DNA from 2 places in the Janthinobacterium sp. GW822-FHT07A03 genome. Region 1 is predicted to be linked to the other one. Evidence: predicted binding sites of a transcription regulator. Region 1 holds the regulator's gene; the other holds the start of a gene.
The links. Region 1 encodes FNR, which switches genes on or off when oxygen is low (the NO sensors DNR and NnrR bind a similar motif). Its sites were predicted from a motif close to TTGATNNNNATCAA; they were not measured.
Positions count from the first base shown of each region.

Region 2: the regulator FNR is predicted to act here: its motif matches at 2,843-2,856, upstream of AC1RJW_RS10875 (universal stress protein).

Region 1 covers NZ_JBXAKW010000002.1:62,866-71,994, forward strand. The annotation lists gene AC1RJW_RS06295 (T6SS effector phospholipase Tle3 domain-containing protein) at 1-1,598, opposite strand, end outside; gene ccoN (cytochrome-c oxidase, cbb3-type subunit I) at 1,845-3,272, shown strand; gene ccoO (cytochrome-c oxidase, cbb3-type subunit II) at 3,288-3,902, shown strand; gene AC1RJW_RS06310 (cbb3-type cytochrome oxidase subunit 3) at 3,904-4,107, shown strand; gene ccoP (cytochrome-c oxidase, cbb3-type subunit III) at 4,100-5,020, shown strand; gene ccoG (cytochrome c oxidase accessory protein CcoG) at 5,025-6,407, shown strand; gene AC1RJW_RS06325 (FixH family protein) at 6,462-6,986, shown strand; gene fnr (fumarate/nitrate reduction transcriptional regulator Fnr) at 6,990-7,748, opposite strand; gene AC1RJW_RS06335 (response regulator) at 7,988-9,129, shown strand, end outside.
Region 2 covers NZ_JBXAKW010000003.1:282,265-291,393, forward strand. The annotation lists gene AC1RJW_RS10855 (GNAT family N-acetyltransferase) at 58-474, shown strand; gene AC1RJW_RS10860 (M56 family metallopeptidase) at 482-1,228, shown strand; gene AC1RJW_RS10865 (hypothetical protein) at 1,293-1,793, shown strand; gene AC1RJW_RS10870 (class I SAM-dependent methyltransferase) at 1,800-2,600, opposite strand; gene AC1RJW_RS10875 (universal stress protein) at 3,021-3,857, shown strand; gene AC1RJW_RS10880 (hypothetical protein) at 3,927-4,796, shown strand; gene AC1RJW_RS10885 (NADP-dependent malic enzyme) at 4,849-7,167, opposite strand; gene AC1RJW_RS10890 (hypothetical protein) at 7,360-7,728, opposite strand; gene AC1RJW_RS10895 (SMI1/KNR4 family protein) at 7,712-8,305, opposite strand; gene AC1RJW_RS10900 (MFS transporter) at 8,345-9,129, opposite strand, start outside.

The DNA.
Region 1 (9,129 bases):
TCGCCTGCCAGGCGCGCCTTGCCCGCATGGCGGTGCGTGCCGGGCGGATCGAGATCCTGGTCGAACTGCGGGCTGGGTACGCCAAAGCGCATGGCCTGCGGTGTAAACACTTCAGGCAAGGCGGGCGCCGTCACGGGGATGCGCCAGTCGTCGGGCGGCACGGCATTGATGGGGGTCTTGAGCCACTTCATCAGCGCTGACGTGGCGGCGGCGGTGCGTACGGTCGCCACCTTGCCTGCCGCGCTGGCGCTGGCGCGCACACCCTTGTCCGGGTCGTATCTGGAAATTGGCGAACGGGGATGCCAGAAATCGGCGCTGCCCCGCGCGGGCTGGCGATAATGGTTGCTCCAATAGTCATAGTCAGCGCGCTTGCCAACGGGAAAGCCCTGCGCAAACACGCGCTGGCTGAACACGCCGTCGCCGCGCGTGGCCTTGATTTCTTCGGCGCTCAGACCTAACCAGCCCATGCCCTGGATGGGCGTGGCGGAAATCACCCGGTCGTGCGGATTGCAATACAAGGTGACGCGGCCGCGCGTCGTTGGCTGCGGGCCGCAGGCATAGGCGGCCATGTCCTTGTCCAGGGTGAAATCATGGTGCACATTCGCGGCCATGTCCGCCAGCGCGGCAGACATGGGCGGCTCCGTGGCCTGACCACGCACGATGTCGAAAAACGCCGCCAGGGTCTTGCGGCGCGCCTCGCCGCTCTGCCGGCCCACATTGCCATCGACATCCCTGACCTGTCCCTGCAGCCAGCCTTCCGTATCGTTTCTGCGCAACAGGCTATAGGGCGGGTTGCACAAGACATAGGTATCGGCCACGCAGCGCCCGCTTTTGCCTGCCGCATCCTGCACCTTGGCCATCTTATTGCCTAGAAATGCGGCCGCCATGCCCACCATATTGCCCTGGCTGTGGCAGACAAGGGTAATCGGCACGTCGGCCTGCTGCCGGCGGATGGCCGCCACCAGGTGCGCCAGGCGTAGCGCGGCCAGCACGAAATAGGGGCGCGGCGGGCAGGCATACACGATGCGGTCGTTGACGGGATTCAGATGCTCGATGTGGATGAACAGGAAGAGGGCGTCCGACAGACCTTCGCCCCACAGGTCAGGCAGGGAGGAGCAGCCGTTGGCGAACGGGCCGCCGCCCCAGTAAGCGTGTTCGTTCAGGTAGACCGAATCGCCATATTGCTGCAATTCCCTGTCGCTGGCCTTGTAGCCCCAACGGAACTGGATCACGGGCGAGAAATGCGCCTGCGGCGCGATAAAGGTGGCGGCCGTATAGTCGGGGTCGATATAGCCGTCATCGCTCAGTTCGCTACGGTAGCATACCGGCGTCAGCTGCCCCGCCTGCGCCGTGGCATGGACTATATGCTCGTCGCAGCGCTTCATGCGCGTGTTCAGGCCCTTGCACAGGCCTGCTTCGGCTGCGCGGTACCACTCGCCGTCGGAATTGACGCCATGCACGAAGATGACGATGCCCGGCGACGGCATCTGCTGCAAGCAATCAAGCAGGCAGTGACTGAACAGGGTTGTACCCTCGACCTTGCCCACGACCATGTCCACCTGGGCATCAAACGGATCGCGACGTTCGGGGTCTTCCATGGCGGGCCTTGGGCGTGTCTGGACAAGCCACTGTAGGCCATTGCTTCCATGCACGTTTTACGCCATGTCAAGCCAGCCGTTGCAGGGATCTTGTACGGCTTTTTTGACCGGAATATCACTTTATTTCGATGCCAGTTCGCTACGCTTATTTCATCCGGGGAATTTTGATCCACATCAAAGTTTTTTCGCGGTCAAACACTTACTCTCTGGCCACCATCATAAATAGTAATTCCAGGGAGAGTCTTTGTGGATCAATCGCTGAACTATAACTACAAGATCGTGAAGCAATTCGCGGTCGCTACTGTGGTATGGGGCATCATCGGCATGCTGGTTGGCGTTATCATCGCCGCTCAGCTGGCCTGGCCTGCCCTGAACCTCGACATACCTTGGCTGACATACGGACGTCTGCGTCCGCTGCACACGAATGCGGTGATTTTCGCCTTCGGCATCTGCGGCCTGTTCGCCACCTCGTACTACGTCGTGCAACGCACCTGCCAGGTGCGCCTGTTTTCCGACAAGCTGGCCGCCTTCACGTTCTGGGGCTGGCAAGCCGTGATCCTGTGCGCCGTCGTCAGCCTGCCCATGGGCCTGACGCGCGGCAAGGAATACGCCGAGCTGGAATGGCCGATCGCCATCCTCATCGCCGTCGTCTGGATCGCTTACGCCATCGTTTTCTTCGGCACCTTGATCAAGCGCAAGGTCAAGCATATCTACGTGGCCAACTGGTTCTTCGGCGCCTACATCCTGGCCGTGACGATTTTGCACGTGGTCAATGGCGCCGTCATGCCGGCCTCGTTCACCAAGTCGTATTCCGCCTATGCGGGCGTGCAGGACGCCATGATCCAGTGGTGGTACGGCCATAACGCGGTGGGCTTCATCCTGACCGCCGGCTACCTGGGCATGGTCTACTACTTCATCCCGAAACAGGCCGAGCGCCCCGTGTACTCGTACCGTTTGTCGATCGTCCACTTCTGGGCGCTGATCTTCACCTACATGTGGGCGGGCCCGCATCACCTGCACTACACGGCATTGCCTGACTGGACGCAATCGATCGGCATGGTCTTCTCGCTGGTCCTGCTGGCGCCAAGCTGGGGCGGCATGATCAACGGCATCATGACCCTGTCAGGCGCCTGGCACAAGCTGCGCACCGACCCGATCCTGAAATTCATGATCGTCTCGCTGTCGTTCTACGGCATCGCCACCTTCGAAGGCCCGATGATGTCGATCAAGACCATCAACTCGCTGTCGCACTACACCGACTGGACCGTGGCCCACGTGCATGCGGGCGCCCTGGGCTGGGTCGGCTTCATCACCATGGGTTCGATCTACTACCTGCTGCCGCGCCTGGCGGGCCGCACGCAGATGCACAGCACGCGCCTGGTCGACGTGCACTTCTGGGTGGCCACCATCGGCATCGTGCTGTACATCGCCGCCATGTGGATCGCCGGCGTGATGCAGGGCCTGATGTGGCGCGCGGTCAACCCGGACGGCACCCTGACCTACACCTTTGTCGAAAGCGTGAAAGCAACGTATCCGTACTACGTGGTGCGCGTGGCCGGTGGCCTGCTGTACCTGTCGGGTATGTGCATCATGGGCTACAACACCTGGATGACTCTGCGCGGCAGCAAACTCCCCGTCGCCCGCATTCCGGAACTGAACGCGGCGCACGCCTGATAGGAGCAAAAGCAAATGAAATTTTCACATGCATGGATTGAGAAAAACCCCTGGCTGCTGATCGCCCTGGTCACGGTGGTGATCAGCATCGGCGGCGCCGTCGAGATCGTCCCCCTGTTCTTCCAGAAGAGCACGACGGAACCCGTCGCCGGCCTGAAGCCGTACTCGCCGCTGCGCCTGGCGGGCCGCGACATCTACGTGCGCGAAGGCTGCTACAACTGCCATTCGCAGATGGTGCGTCCGCTGCGCGCGGAAACGGAACGCTATGGCCACTATTCGGTCGCCGGCGAGTTCGTCTACGACCGTCCGTTCCAGTGGGGTTCCAAGCGCACGGGCCCGGACCTGGCCCGCGTGGGCGCCCGCTACAGCGACGAATGGCACCGCACGCACCTGAACAACCCGCGCGACGTGGTGCCCGAGTCGAACATGCCGGCCTACCCCTGGCTGGCGAAGACCAAGCTGGTGCCTGACGACATCATGCCGAAGATGCGCGCCCTGAAACGCCTGGGCCAGCCGTACAGCGATGAAGAGATCGCCGCCGGCCCCGCGCAGCTGCAGGACAAGACGGAAGAAGACGCCCTGGTCGCCTATCTGCAAGGCCTCGGTACATTAATCAAAACAAGGAATTAGCATGGCAATCGAAAACCTGTTTGACAGCGCCAGCAGCGTCATGACGGTGGTTTCCTTTACGACGTTCGTGGGCATCCTGTGGTGGACGTTCAGCCGCAGCAATAGCGACTTCGACGCGGCGGCGCGCCTGCCGTTCGCCGACGACGCGCTCGACTATCCGGCCGAGGCCGAGATGAACCTGGCGAAGGAGCGCAACCATGGCTGACTTTACCAATGGCTTCTGGAACATCTACATCATCGTGCTGTCCCTGCTGGGCATCATCGGCTGCGGCGTGCTGCTGTACTCGCAGTCGAAAGTGAAAGTGGCCGCCGGCGCCCCCGCCGACGGCACCACGGGCCACGTCTGGGACGAGGACTTGAAGGAACTCAACACGCCGATGCCGCGCTGGTGGATGTGGCTGTTCTACATCACCATCGTCTTCGCGCTGGCCTACCTGTTCCTGTACCCGGGCCTGGGCAACTATGCCGGCAGCCTGGGCTGGAAATCGACGGGCCAGTACGAAGAAGAGCTGAAGAAGGCGGAAGCCGACTACGGCCCCCTGTTCAACAAGTACCTGAGCCAGGACTTGAAGACGGTGGCCGCCGATCCGCAGGCGCAAGCCATCGGCCAGCGTCTGTTCCTGACCTACTGCGCGCAATGCCACGGTTCGGATGCGCGCGGCAACAAGGGCTTCCCCAACCTGACGGACAAGGACTGGCTGTATGGCGGTGATCCCGACATCATCAAGACCACCATCATGCACGGCCGCAATGGGCAGATGCCGCCGATGGGCGCCGCCCTGGGTTCCGAAAAGGATGTCGAGAACGTGGCCCATTACGTGCTGAGCCTGTCCGGTTCCACCTCGGACCCCGTCAAATCCGTGCTGGGCAAGGCCAAGTTCGGCGCCTGCATGGCCTGTCACGGCGCCGATGCGAAGGGTAACCAGATGCTCGGTGCGCCCAACCTGACGGACAAGATCTGGCTGTACGGCGGCAGCGCCGATACCATCATGGAAACCGTCCGCAAGGGTCGCAACAACACCATGCCGGCCTTCAGCGATTTCCTCGGCGAATCCAAGGTACACGTGCTGTCGGCGTATGTCTGGAGCCTGTCGAATCCCCAGACGCCCGTGAAATGACGTAATGGAACCTCAAGTCATCAAGATGTATGCGGCCCGCGAGCAAATCTACCCTCGCGAGGCCAAAGGACGCTACGCTACCTGGCGATGGGTATGCGTCTGGCTTACCCAGCTCGCGTTCTACGGCTTGCCGTGGTTGACCTGGAATGGCAGGCAAGCCCTGCTGTTCGATTTGACCACGCGCAAGTTCTACATTTTCGGCGTCGTGCTGTGGCCCCAGGATTTCATCTACCTGGCGGCCCTGCTGATCATCTGTGCCTATTTATTGTTCCTCGTCACGGCCATTGCCGGGCGGGTGTGGTGCGGGTTCTCTTGCCCGCAAACGGTATACACGGAAATCTTCCTGTGGGTCGAACGCCGCATCGAGGGCACGCGCAGCGCGCGCATGGCCCTCGACAAGCAGGGCCCCTCCGTGCGCAAGGCGTTCAAGAAGACGGCCAAGCACCTGGTATGGGGCGCCATCGCCCTGTGGACGGGCTTTACCTTTGTCGGCTACTTCACGCCGATCAAGGAACTGGCGCGCGAAGTGACCACCCTCAATTTCGGTCCCTGGGAATGGTTCTGGGTCTTGTTCTACAGTCTGGCAACCTACGGCAACGCGGGCTGGCTGCGCGAGCAGGTGTGCAAATACATGTGCCCCTACGCGCGCTTCCAGAGCGCCATGTTCGACCAGGACACCCTGATCATCACCTACGATGCCAAGCGCGGCGAACCACGCGGCGCCATGAGCAAGAAGGCCGGCAACAACGACAAGCTGGGCGACTGCATCGACTGCACCCTGTGCGTGCAGGTGTGTCCGACCGGCATCGATATCCGCAACGGCCTGCAGTATGAATGCATCGGCTGCGCCGCCTGCGTCGATGCCTGCAACAGCGTGATGGACAAGGTCGACCGGCCGCGGGGACTGGTACGCTACAGTACCGACCATGCGATGGAAAACAACTTCAATTCGCAGCAGATCCGCCAGCGCGCCATGCGCCCGCGCGTGCTGATCTACACTTCCATCCTGGCCCTGATCATCATCGCCGTGTGTACTTCGCTGGCCCTGCGCACGCCGCTGAAAATGGACGTGATCCGCGACCGCGGTTCGATGGGACGCGAAGTGGAAGATGGCATGATCGAAAACGTCTACCGCCTGCAGATCATGAACACCTCGGAGCAAAGCCAGCATTTCAAAATCAGTGTATCCGGTCTGCCGGGCCTGACCTTGTTGACGCGCAATGAAGTGACGTTGCAGCCGACGGAAACGCTGGGCTGGCCGATCCGCCTGCGCGTGCCGCACGGGGTCGGCGAGAAGGGGTCGAACAAGATTGCAATCGAATTGCACTCGCTGGACGACCCGTCGCTGCACGTGCGTGAAAGCGCGGTCTTCATCGTGCCGCGCTAATGCAGGAAGGCCGGTCCCCGCATGGGGACTGGCCAATTAATCAGGAGAAATACCATGTCCGACAGTCTGAAACTGCAACCTCCCGTTGCACCGTGGTACAAGCATCGCTGGCCATGGCTGCTGATGATCGGTCCCGGCCTGTCCGTGGTCGTCGGCAGTTTCATGGGCTATATTGCGTTTACGCAACCCGATGCGCTGGTGGTGGGCGATTATTACAAGCAGGGCAAGGCGATCAACCAGGATTTGAAGCGCGACACGATCGCCAGCGACCTGGCGATGGATACCACCCTGTCGTATGACGTGGCTGCAGCCCGCCTGAGCGGCTCCGTGCACAGCTTCGGCAAGGCGTACCAGGGGCCGTTGCAGTTGCACCTGGCGCATGCGACCCTGCCGGAAAAGGATATCAAGCTGCTGGTGCAACCCGATGCGGCCGGCAATTTTTCCGTGGCGCTGCCGATGCTCGAGCGCAGCCGCTGGCAGGTGCTGGTGGAAAACGACAAACGCGAGTGGCGCCTGTCCGGCATCTGGACCTGGCCCCTGCAGCGCAGCATCGCGCTGCACGCCGATGAAGAACTCTAAGCTTTACTTGCAGACGTCGGTGCCGGCCGTAATAGCCTTCAGTTTTGCCGGCTGCAGGATCTCGATCTCGCGGTTGGAGACGCGCAGCCAGCCTTCCTTCTTGAATTTCGACAATAAACGGCTGACGCTTTCGATGGTCAGGCCCAGGTAGTTGCCGATTTCCTCGCGCGACATGCGCAGCTGGAAATTGCTGCCCGAATAGCCGCGCGCTTCATAGCGCGACGCCAGGTTGACGATGAAGGCGGCAAAGCGCTGCGTCGCCTGCATATTGCCCAGCAACAGCATCACGCTTTGCTCGCGCGTGATTTCCTGGCTCATCATACGGTGGAAATGGCGCAGCAGGGTCGGCATATTACCCAGCAATTGTTCCAGGCTGGAAAACGGGATTTCACACACTTCGCTGTCTTCCAGCGCCACCGCATTACAGTGGTGGCGGTCGGCGCTGATGGCGTCCATGCCCAGCAGTTCACCCGCCATCTGGAAGCCCGTCACCTGCTCTTCGCCGCCCGGATTGATCTGGTACGTCTTGAAGTGCCCCAGGCGGATCGCGTACAGGTTCTGGAACGAGTCGCCGATGCGGAACAACGAGGCGCCGCGCACGATCTTGCGGCGGCGGCCGATGATCTGGTCCAGCCTGTCCATGTCGCCCACATCGAGGCCCATCGGCAGGCACAATTGATGCATGCTGCAGGTCGAGCATCGCGCACGCAACGCTTCCACGTTCACTGTGGGCAAGGTTGGAGTGAGTAGCGCTTCAGTCATGTCGGTACCTTTAAGAAAATGCAATAACAAGTTTACTGCATACAGGGTTGCCGTGTGCCAATTTCACCGCAATTTCGGCGAATAAACGACGTCCAGCCTTTAATTATATGGCAACATCGTCAAAAGCCCATGCGGGGCGGGCAATTTGCGCGGCGCCGCTTGCCAAGTTGATGTATTGATAGGAAAATTCCTGACAGCATTATCTGCCGCCTGTGCCGCACGGTACTGAAAAGGAAATCATGAAGCCTCTCGGCATCAAAGCAAAAGTCGCGCTGGCCACCAGCCTGACCTCGATCGCCATGATCGCGCTGGTCACCATGATCCAGGTGCAGCACATGCGCGACGACTTCACCCGTGTACTGCTGAGCCAGCAGTCGTCGCTGATCAGCCGCACCGCCGCCGAGCTCGACGACAAGCTGGGCATGCTGCTGCAGATCGTCACCCTGACGGCCCGGCAGCAGCCGCCGGAACTGATCGGCCAGCCCGCCCAATTGCGCGAATACTATTCGCGCCGCTCGATGCTGGTGCTGTTCGACGACGTGCTGGTGCTCGACGCGCACGGCGCCGTCGTGGCCGACATGCCGCTGGTCACGGGGCGCGCCGGCATCAACGTCGCCGAGCGCGAGTACTTCCAGACCGTGCTGCGCACGCGCCAGCCCATGATCACCGAGCCGATGCTGGGCAAATCGAGCGGCATGCCCATCGTGCAGATGGTGGCGCCCGTGCTGGCCGCCGATGGCCAGGTGGCCGGCGTGGTGATCGGCGTGCTGCGCCTGTACAAGGACAACCTGCTGGGGCGCCTGCGCTCGGAAAAGATCGGCAAGAGCGGCTATTACTTCATCCTCACGCGCGGCGCCGTGCCGCGCTATGTGCTGCACCCCGATACCAGCCGTTTGCTGCAGCCGCGCCTGCCGAACGCCAACCTGACGACCACCCAGCTGCTGAAGGACGATGGCGAAGGCACCATGGTCAGCACCAACAGCCGCGGCATCACGGCCGTCAACAGCTTCAAGCGCCTGAAATCGGTGAACTGGCTGCTGGCCGCCTCGCTGCCCCTCGACGACGCCTTCGAACCGTTCGACGGCGTGCTGTACCGGCTGGTGCTGTGGAGCATCCTCGCCTCGCTGCTGGCCGCGGCCGTTCTGGGCTGGGTCACCGTGCGCCTGCTCTCGCCCCTGGTGCGCCTGCGCGACACCCTGCAGGCGCTGCGCACCAGCGGCAGCCGCTTCACCCCCGTGCCGGTGCAGCAGCGCGACGAGATCGGCGAGCTGACGGAAGCCTTCAACGGCCTGATGAGCGAGCGCGACCGCCTGCAGCAGGAACTCGAATCGCGCGCGGCGGAGCTGGAACAGGAGCGCGACCGGGCCGAGGCGGCCAACCG
Region 2 (9,129 bases), on a different contig from region 1:
CCGGCCGCGCTCGCCGCCTATAATGGCCATTCCATCCATATTGCACAGGAGACCGTCTTGACCGCAGCATCGCCCTACACCACCCGCCTGGCCATTCCCTCCATCGCCACCTACCAGCAGCTGCGCGTCGCCGCCGGCCTGAGTGCGAAAAGCACGGCGGCGGCGGCCAAGGGCTTGCCGAATTCCCTGTTTGCCGTGCAAGTGCTGCATGGCGACGAGGTCGTCGGCATGGGCAGGGTCATCGGCGATGGCGGCTGCTTCTTCCAGGTCACCGATATCGCCGTGCTGCCGGCCCACCAAGGCAAGGGCCTGGGCAAGCTGATCATGCGCGAGATCATGCGCTTCATCGAGACGGGCGTGCCGGAAAGCGCGTACGTCAGCCTGATCGCCGATGGCCAGGCGCAAGACCTGTATGTGCAATTCGGTTTCCAGCACACGGCGCCCGCCTCGGTCGGCATGGCGCTGAAGCGCTAGGCGCCCGATGCCTGCCTGGCTGCTATGCAGCATGGCGCTGGCGCTGCTGTTGAGCGCTGCCGCCTGGCGCGCCGAGCGCGCGCGGCAGCGGCGCGGGCGCACGACACGCTGGCTGTGGCTGGCGGCCATCGCCGCGTCCGTCACCTTGCCCCTGGCATGGCTGCCCGGCGTACTGGCGGCCATGCCGGCGGAGCAGGCACAGCTGAAACTGGGCTGGTTTGTCTTATCGAGCGGCATGCTCTTGCTGCTGGCGCTGCGCAGCGTCTGGCTGCTGTCGCACCAGCGGCGCTGGCAGAAAACATCGTTGCTGGGCACGCCCGTGTACTTGAGCGGCGGCATCGGCCCCTGCGTGGCGGGACTGCTGCGGCCGCGCATCGTGATGCCCGTCTGGCTGCAACTGATTCCTCCGCAGCAACAGGCGCTGCTGCTGGCGCACGCACAATGCCGGCTGGCCGCGCGCGACCCGCAGTTGCTGGCCCTGGCCTACACATTGATGATTATCATGCCGTGGAATGTGCCCCTGTGGTGGCAGCTGCACCGGCTGCGCTTTGCCATCGAGGTCGATTGCGATGCGCGCATGCTGGCGCACGGCCACGCGCTGCGCGACTATGCCGCCGTCCTGCGCCGGCACGGCCAGTATTATTCGGGCTTGACGGGCGCCTCGCCCATCGTGCTGAACGATCCGCTGGCATTGCGCCGGCGACGGCGGATCATGGCCAGATTTACCCGGGACCGGGCGGCGAACTTGCTATAGTAGCGGCAACGCCGCGCGGCACGCCCGCGCCCCTGGCTCCCCCCTTAGAAATCAGAGAGATACCATGCTTTACCTGCTTGCCATCGTGATCGTCATCGCCCTGCTGTACTACGTCTTCAGCGGCCGCACGCCCGTCAAACCGCTGCACAAGCCGCTCCTCTCCGTGCGCCAGTACGTGCCGGCGATCCCTGCGGGCGCACCCGCGCACCACTGGAGCGACGAGGGGCGCTTTGCATCGGAAGTGGAAAACGAAGCGATGTACCAGCCCGCCATCGCCAAGCTGGCTGGCGAGCACGGCCCCGGCAACGCGGAAGAAAAATGCCTGGCCCTGCTCGTCTGCGACGATGCCAACCCGTTCCAGGACAAGGCCATCGCCGTCTTCATCGATAGCCTGCTGGTGGGCTACCTGTCGCACAACGACGCCCTGCGCCTGCGCCGCAACCTGGGCCGCCAGGACCTGGTGGGCCAGCTGACCTCGTGCGACGCCGTCATCCGCGGCGGCGGCCTGTGGAACGGCAAGCGCCTGTCGTATGCCGTGTGGCTGGACTTGCAGCCGTACAATTAATGACCGCTATAGCGCGCGCGCCAGCCTGACGGCCCGCGTGGCAATAAAGCTGGGCAGGAATTTTTCAATTTCAAAGCGCGGGTGGGGATGCATTTCCTCGTGGTAACCCGCCAGCACGAAGCCCGCCGCCAGCTGGCCGCCAATCTGGCTGTCCAGGCCGTGGCCGAAGACCAGCGCCTCGCCCTTTTCCATGCGCGCCGCCAGCGCATCGGCATCCATATCCTCCACATCCGAATACGGCAGCACGAAACGGGGGCGTATCAAGCCCTGCTGTGCCCATTGCGGATCGCGGTCGCCGATGAACACGGCCGGGTTGAAGAAACTGCTCAGCAGCACGCCGCCATCGGCCAGCACGCGCGCGCATTCGCGCCACACGGGGGCGATATCGGGCACGTACTGGTTCGACACGGGGTGGATGATGACATCGAAGCTGGCGTCGGCAAAGCGGGCCAGGTCGCGCATGTCGCCCTGGACGGTGGCCAGTTGCAAGCCGTCGCGTTCGGCCACCATGCGGTCTTGCGCCAGTTGCTGTTCAGACAGGTCGAAGACGGTGACGTGCGCGCCGGCGGCAGCCAGCACGGGCGCCTGCTGCCCGCCGGCACCGGCCAGGCACAGGATGCGCTTGCCGCGCACCTCGTCCAGCCAGCCGGCCGGAAAGGGACCTGGTGTCAGATGGATTTGCCACTGCCCGGCACGGGCCGCGGCGATGGTGGCGCTGTCGACGGGCTGCGACCACGGGCTGTTCCGTGCAGCCTGGGCATCCCAGGCTTGCTGATTGTGCCGCAAGAAGTTGTTACCTAAAGGCATCCTCATCCTTTCAGAAAAAAACAGGACACGAATGTAGCATGACTCCAGGCAAGGCGCCGCACTGCGCGTGCTGGCCGAAAAAGAATACGAGAAGGCATGGAAGCCCGAGAAGTGAACTCCCGCCACGGCCAGCGTTGTTGCGTCACACAAGGAAGTGCCGGACAGATGGCGCCGGCGCCGATGCAGACCACTGGAAGGGCAAGGAGTTCGATGCCATTATCGCCTGCAGGGGGCCAGGCATTTTGATGCACATCAAATAGATCGACATTTCCTGGCTTTGGCCTTGCGAAAGGTCATGGCTCGTATTTTTTTGACCCACGTCAAGTTCCGCATAAGAAAACTGCCCGCCGGCACGGCAATGCTGGACTTGCCCGTGTTGCCGTTCTAGCCTTGTTGCCATCCTGACTAGCGAATGACACCATGGCTTACAAATCCATCCTCGTCCACGCCGACCTGTCGCGCCATGCGCCGCAGCGCATCGCCATCGCGGCACGGCTGGCGCACGCGTACCAGGCGCACCTGATCGGCGCCGCCATGACGGGCGTGTCGCGCTTTACCCTGGAAAACAACCGCGGCATGCGCGGCGGCGCCGTGGCGGCGCAGATCAATGCCCTGCACGGGCAGGCGGAACAGGCGCTGGCCCAGTTTGAAACGCTGGCGCGCCAGGCCGGCGCCGTCTCGCTCGAGCGGCGCCTGATCGAAGACGATGAAGATGGCGGCATGGCCGTCAGCGCCCGCTACAGCGACTTGACCGTGCTCAGCCAGCACGACGACAGCGAAGCGCTGCCCGGCGCCATGAGCGACCTGGTGCCCTACGTCATGCTGAACGCGGCCCGGCCCGTGCTGATCGTGCCGCGCAGCGGTCAATTCATGGAACTGAACCACACGGTGGTGGTGGCCTGGGATGGCAGCATGGAAGCGACGCGCGCCATCGGCCACGCCCTGCCCCTGTTGCGCGCGGCGCGCCTGGTGGTGCTGGCCCTGCTGCATCCGCCCGCCGGCCACGCGCAGCCGGCCCGCCATCCGGGCGCCGACATCGCCGCCTACCTGAGCCGCCATGGCGTGCCCGTCGAGGTGCGGCCCGCCATCACCACGGGCGACATCGGCGCAGCGCTGCTGGCCATGGCCGCCGAAGTGCATGCGAACCTGCTCGTGATGGGCGGCTACGGCCACGCGCGCTTCCGCGAAATCCTGCTGGGCGGCGTGACGGAAACCGTGCTGCGCCAGATGACCTTGCCCGTGCTGATGGCGCACTGAGGTCCCGCGCGCCACGTTTTGTTGCACAATGGCTATACTTGCCTGATTTTTCATATCAAGGCAATGTAGATGAAGCAACAACTGATCAATTGGGGCAGCGCCCTGGCGCCGTTCGGCAGCGACCTGCTGTGGACCGTCCTGCCGTGGATGCTGCTGTATGGCGTGATCGGCTTTGTGCTGGCGCTCGGCATCTGCCACCAGCTGGCCAGAAAATGCCTGCTGGTGCGCCGTCCGCCCGCCTGGCACGTGGCGGCCAAGCTCAGCTATGTGTTGATCCTGCTCGCGCTGCCGCTCCTCGGCGGCGGGCTTGGCGCCGTGCACAGCGTGCACCGCGTGGTCAACCAGGCCCTCGAGCGCGACCTGCAGCCGGTGGTCGAAGCGCAGATGCCGGCGCTGCGCGTCTACCTGGAACAGCAGGCCAGGCTGATCGCCCCGGGCCAGCCGGTCAGCATGCGCAGCCTGCTCGAGCCCTTCGTGCAAGACCTGTATTACCGGCCCACCTCGGACGGTTACTGGGAACGCAGCAAGGCGCGCTGGATCAATGAATTCATCCTGCGCCGCGGCAGCGTGCTGCTGACGCAGGTGCTGCAGGAACAGCTGATCGCCAGGGTCGGCCTGCTGGGCGAAGCGCTCAAGGGCGCCAACTTCCGTGGCCAGGCGACGGGCGAGCTGGCCAGCCTGGGCACCGACCTGGCCGTGCGGCTGACCACCGATGTGGCGCGCCAGGCCGACTTCAGCAAACTCGATAAATCCGTGCCGATGATCTTCATCGACGCCATCAAACGCCAGGCCGGCGCGTATTTCAATTCGCTCAAGATCACGCTGGGCCTGTTCGCGCTGCTAACGCTGCTGCTGGTGTGGGGCGAGATCATGCTGTACCGCCACTATTACCTGCGCCGCCAGCCGGCCGCCACGGCCCTGCCCGTGCCACCGACGTAAAAAAAGCCGCCCCTCCTTGCGGACGGGGCGGCTTTTCATGCGCGGCTAACGCTTAGACTTTACGCTGGGCAACTGCGTCGACCACGCACAGGGCCGTCATGTTGACGATGCGGCGCACGGTGGCCGATGGCGTCAGGATGTGCACGGGCTTGGCGCAGCCGAGCAGGATCGGGCCCACGGCGATGCCGTTGCCGGCGGCCGTCTTCACCAGGTTGTAGGCGATGTTGGCCGATTCGATGTTCGGCATGACGAGCAGGTTGGCGTCGTTCTTCAGTGCCGAATTCGGCATGAGTTTTTGACGCAGCTTGCTGTCGAGGGCCGTATCGCCGTGCATTTCGCCGTCGATTTCCAGGTCCGGCGCGCGTTCCTTGATGATGGCCAGCGCGGCGCGCATCTTTTGCGCCGAGGCGCTGTCGCTGGAACCGAAGTTCGAGTGCGACAGCAGGGCCGCGCGCGGCGACAGGCCGAAACGAGTCATCTCTTCGGCGGCCATGATGGTGATCTCGGCCAATTGCTCGGCGTCCGGGTTTTCATTGACGTGCGTGTCGACCATCACCAGCTGGCGTTCAGGCATGATCAGCACGTTCATGGCGGCGTAGACATTGCTGCCGGCGCGCTTGCCCAGCACCTGGTCGATGTATTTCAGGTGCAGCTGGGTGGTGCCGAAGGTGCCGCAGATCATGCCGTCGGCATCGCCCTTGTGGATCATCATCGAACCGATCAGGGTGTGGCGGCGGCGCATTTCCAGTTTAGCGTATTCCTCGGTGACGCCCTTGCGGCTGGTCATGGCGTAGTACGTATTCCAGTAATCGCGATAGCGCTCGTCGAAGTCCGGGTTGATGACGTCGAAATCGACGCCTTGCTTGAGGCGCAGGCCGAACTTCTGGATGCGCGCTTCGAGCACGGGCGGACGGCCCACCAGGATGGGACGCGCCAGTTTTTCATCGACCACCACTTGCACGGCGCGCAGCACGCGCTCTTCTTCGCCTTCGGCGTAGACGATGCGCTTCAGTTCGGCAGGCGTGGATTTGGCCATCAGGAACAGCGGCTTCATGAAGGTGCCGCTGCGGTAGACGAATTGCTGCAGGCTGTCCGCGTACGCCTGCAAGTCCTTGATCGGACGCGTGGCGACGCCCGAATCCTCGGCTGCCTTGGCGACGGCCGGCGCAATCTTGATCAAGAGGCGGGGATCGAACGGCATCGGAATCAGGTATTCAGGGCCGAACGACAGGTTGCTGATGCCGTAGGTGGTGGCGACGATGTCCGACTGCTCGGCATGCGCCAGGTCGGCGATCGCGTGCACGACGGCGATTTCCATCTCGCGCGTGATGGTGGTTGCGCCGCAATCGAGGGCGCCGCGGAAGATGTAGGGGAAGCACAGCACGTTGTTGACCTGGTTCGGATAGTCCGAACGGCCCGTGGCGATGATGGCGTCGCTGCGCACGGCCTTGACTTCTTCCGGCAGGATTTCCGGATTCGGGTTGGCCAGCGCCAAAATCAATGGATTGGGCGCCATCTTGCGCACCATGTCCTGCTTCAGCACGCCGCCGGCGGAAACGCCGAGGAAGATGTCGGCGTCCGGGATGATCTCGGCCAGGGTACGCAGCGGCGTGTCTTGCGCGAAGCGTTCCTTGTCCGGGTCCATCAGTTCCGTGCGGCCCTTGTAGACCACGCCGGCCAGATCGGTGACGTAGATGTTTTTCAGGGGAAAGCCCAGGTCGACGATCAGGTCCAGGCAGGCCAGCGCCGCGGCGCCCGCGCCCGAGACGACCAGCTTGCAGTCCTCGATCTGCTTGCCGACGGCTTTCAGGCCGTTCAGGATGGCCGCGCCGACGATGATGGCGGTGCCGTGCTGGTCGTCATGGAAGACGGGAATCTTCATGCGGTCGCGCAGCTGGCGCTCGATGTAGAAGCACTCGGGCGCCTTGATGTCTTCCAGGTTCACGCCGCCGAAGGTCGGTTCCAGCGACGCGATGATGTCGACCAGTTTATCCGGGTCCGATTCGTTGATTTCGATGTCGAAGACGTCGATGCCGGCGAATTTCTTGAACAGCACGCCCTTGCCTTCCATCACCGGCTTGGCGGCCAGCGGGCCGATATTGCCCAGTCCCAGCACGGCCGTGCCGTTCGTGATGACGGCCACCAGGTTGCCGCGCGCCGTATATTTATAGGCATTGGCCGGATCGATGACGATTTCTTCACAGGGAGCGGCCACGCCTGGCGAGTAGGCCAGCGCCAGGTCGCGCTGGTTGGTCAGTTGTTTGGTCGGCGTCACGCTGATTTTGCCGGGGCGCGGGCACTCGTGATACTCGAGTGCGGCCAAGCGCAATTGTTGACGCAATTCTTCTTTTTTATCAGATGACGAATCCATGCTGTGCTGCCTTCCTGTTTGGTCGATCGGGTGTTCCGGATTTTATCAGACCGATTCTTTCAATTAGCTAGGTATTTTCCGCTAGCCACAGTCTGATATCACGAAAACGCATAACCTAGCATTGTAAGGCCGTCCGGCGGCACAAACGTCCTCAGCAGGAAAAACTATCAAATTTTAGATTTCAATTAGTTTTCATGATGATGCATCAGGGGCACGCCATAGCGGCAGCGCGGCGACGGCGCGCTCGATATCGTCCATCTCGTCGTCGCCCAGGCTGGTGTCGAATGGCGCGGACAGGATGCGGCGCATCAGCGCCAGGCGCGTCGTCGCCTGCTGTGCGTCGATGAAGCACGTCGTCTCCGCGCAATACTGCGCGCGGCGCAGCACATCGGCGCCGTCATCGTCGCCGTCGGGATAAAAATGGCGGCCGATATTATTGAGCGATATCAACAAAAATTCGATCTCGCGCAAGATACGCAGCGCATCCTCGCCGGACAGCACGATGCGGCGGTTGGCGGGCAGCAGGGATGGCGGCGCGGCCCGCTTATTCGAAATTGTCATCGATCAGGAAGCCGTAGTCCTCATCGATCAGCATCTGCAGATACGCATCGAAACTGTCGGCGATGACCTGGTAGTTGTCGGGGTCGTGCAGGAAGCGCACGACCTGCCCCACCTTGCCCGATGCCGTGGGCGTGAAATCGACATACAGCCGCGAGGAGCCGCCATTGTTCATGCAATGCGAAAAACACAGGCGCTGGCCCTGCTGGATGCCCGCGTCGATGCGGGTATCGACGATGCCGGGGTCGTCTTCCAGGTAATGGCCGTAGATATCGGCGATGCTGCGCTGGTTCGCCTGCCGGTCTTCCAGGATATGTTCGACGGAGCTCAGGTAATACGGATATTCGAACACGTCCGAGCCCAGCATGTACACCAGCACCATGCCGCCCGCATATTTCTGGTAATAGGTGCCGTTGTAGCGGCCCAGCAGGCGCAGCAGGCTGTCCGGGCACAGCGGATACGCCTGGCGCAAGCTGTCCAGTTGCGCCGCGCTGGCGCCGCTGGCCAGCGCCAGCTCCGCCAGCGGCTCGGGCGGCATGGCCTGGCGCAAGCCGGCTAAATAGTGGTCGACGATGTTCATGACCGAAATATATCAGCTGGCCGATCCGCCATGCGCACGCTAGCGCGCACCGGCCAGCCGCGCCCCCGGCGCGAAGCGCACGGCGATCAGCAGCAACAGCACCACGCCGCCCGCCATCACCATCCACGCCTGCGCCAGGCTGGACGAATGCTGGCGGATCAGCCCGGCGATGAAAGGCATGCTGCTGGCGATGATGTAGCCGCCGCCCTGCACGAAACCGAGCAAGGCGCCGGCGCCGGCAGGGTCACGCACGTGATCCATGCTGACGATCAGCGACAGGGGAAACAGGGCGCCGATGCCGCAACCGAGCAATATTACGGCGGGAATGGCCAGTTGCGCGGGCGCCACGATCAGGCAAGCCAGGCCGGCCAGCACGGCCAACAGTACCGACAGCAGCAGGATGCGGCGGTCGGGGAAGCGGTGGATGACGCTGGAAATCACCAGCCCCGCCAGCACTTCCACCAGGGTCAGGCCACCGAGCAGCAAGCCGCTGTCGGCCGCGCTCCAGCCCAGTTCCGTGTAAAACGGCGGCAGCCAGGCCAGCACCAGCGTGTACGCCCCCGTGCCGATGCCAAAGAACACCATCAGCAGCCAGGCGCGGCCACTGGCCACGGGCAGGCTGGCGCCCGCGCCGCCGGACACGTCCACGCGCGAGGTGGCGGCGCGGCGCCACAGCAGCGCGGCGGCCACGGCGGGCAGCGCCCACAGGGCCAGCAGCGCGTTCCAGCCCCAGCTTTGCGCCAAGGGTGAGGCGGACGCGGCCGCAATGGCCGCGCCGCCCATGATGCCCGTCGTATAAAAACCCATCAGCTGGCCCGCCCGTT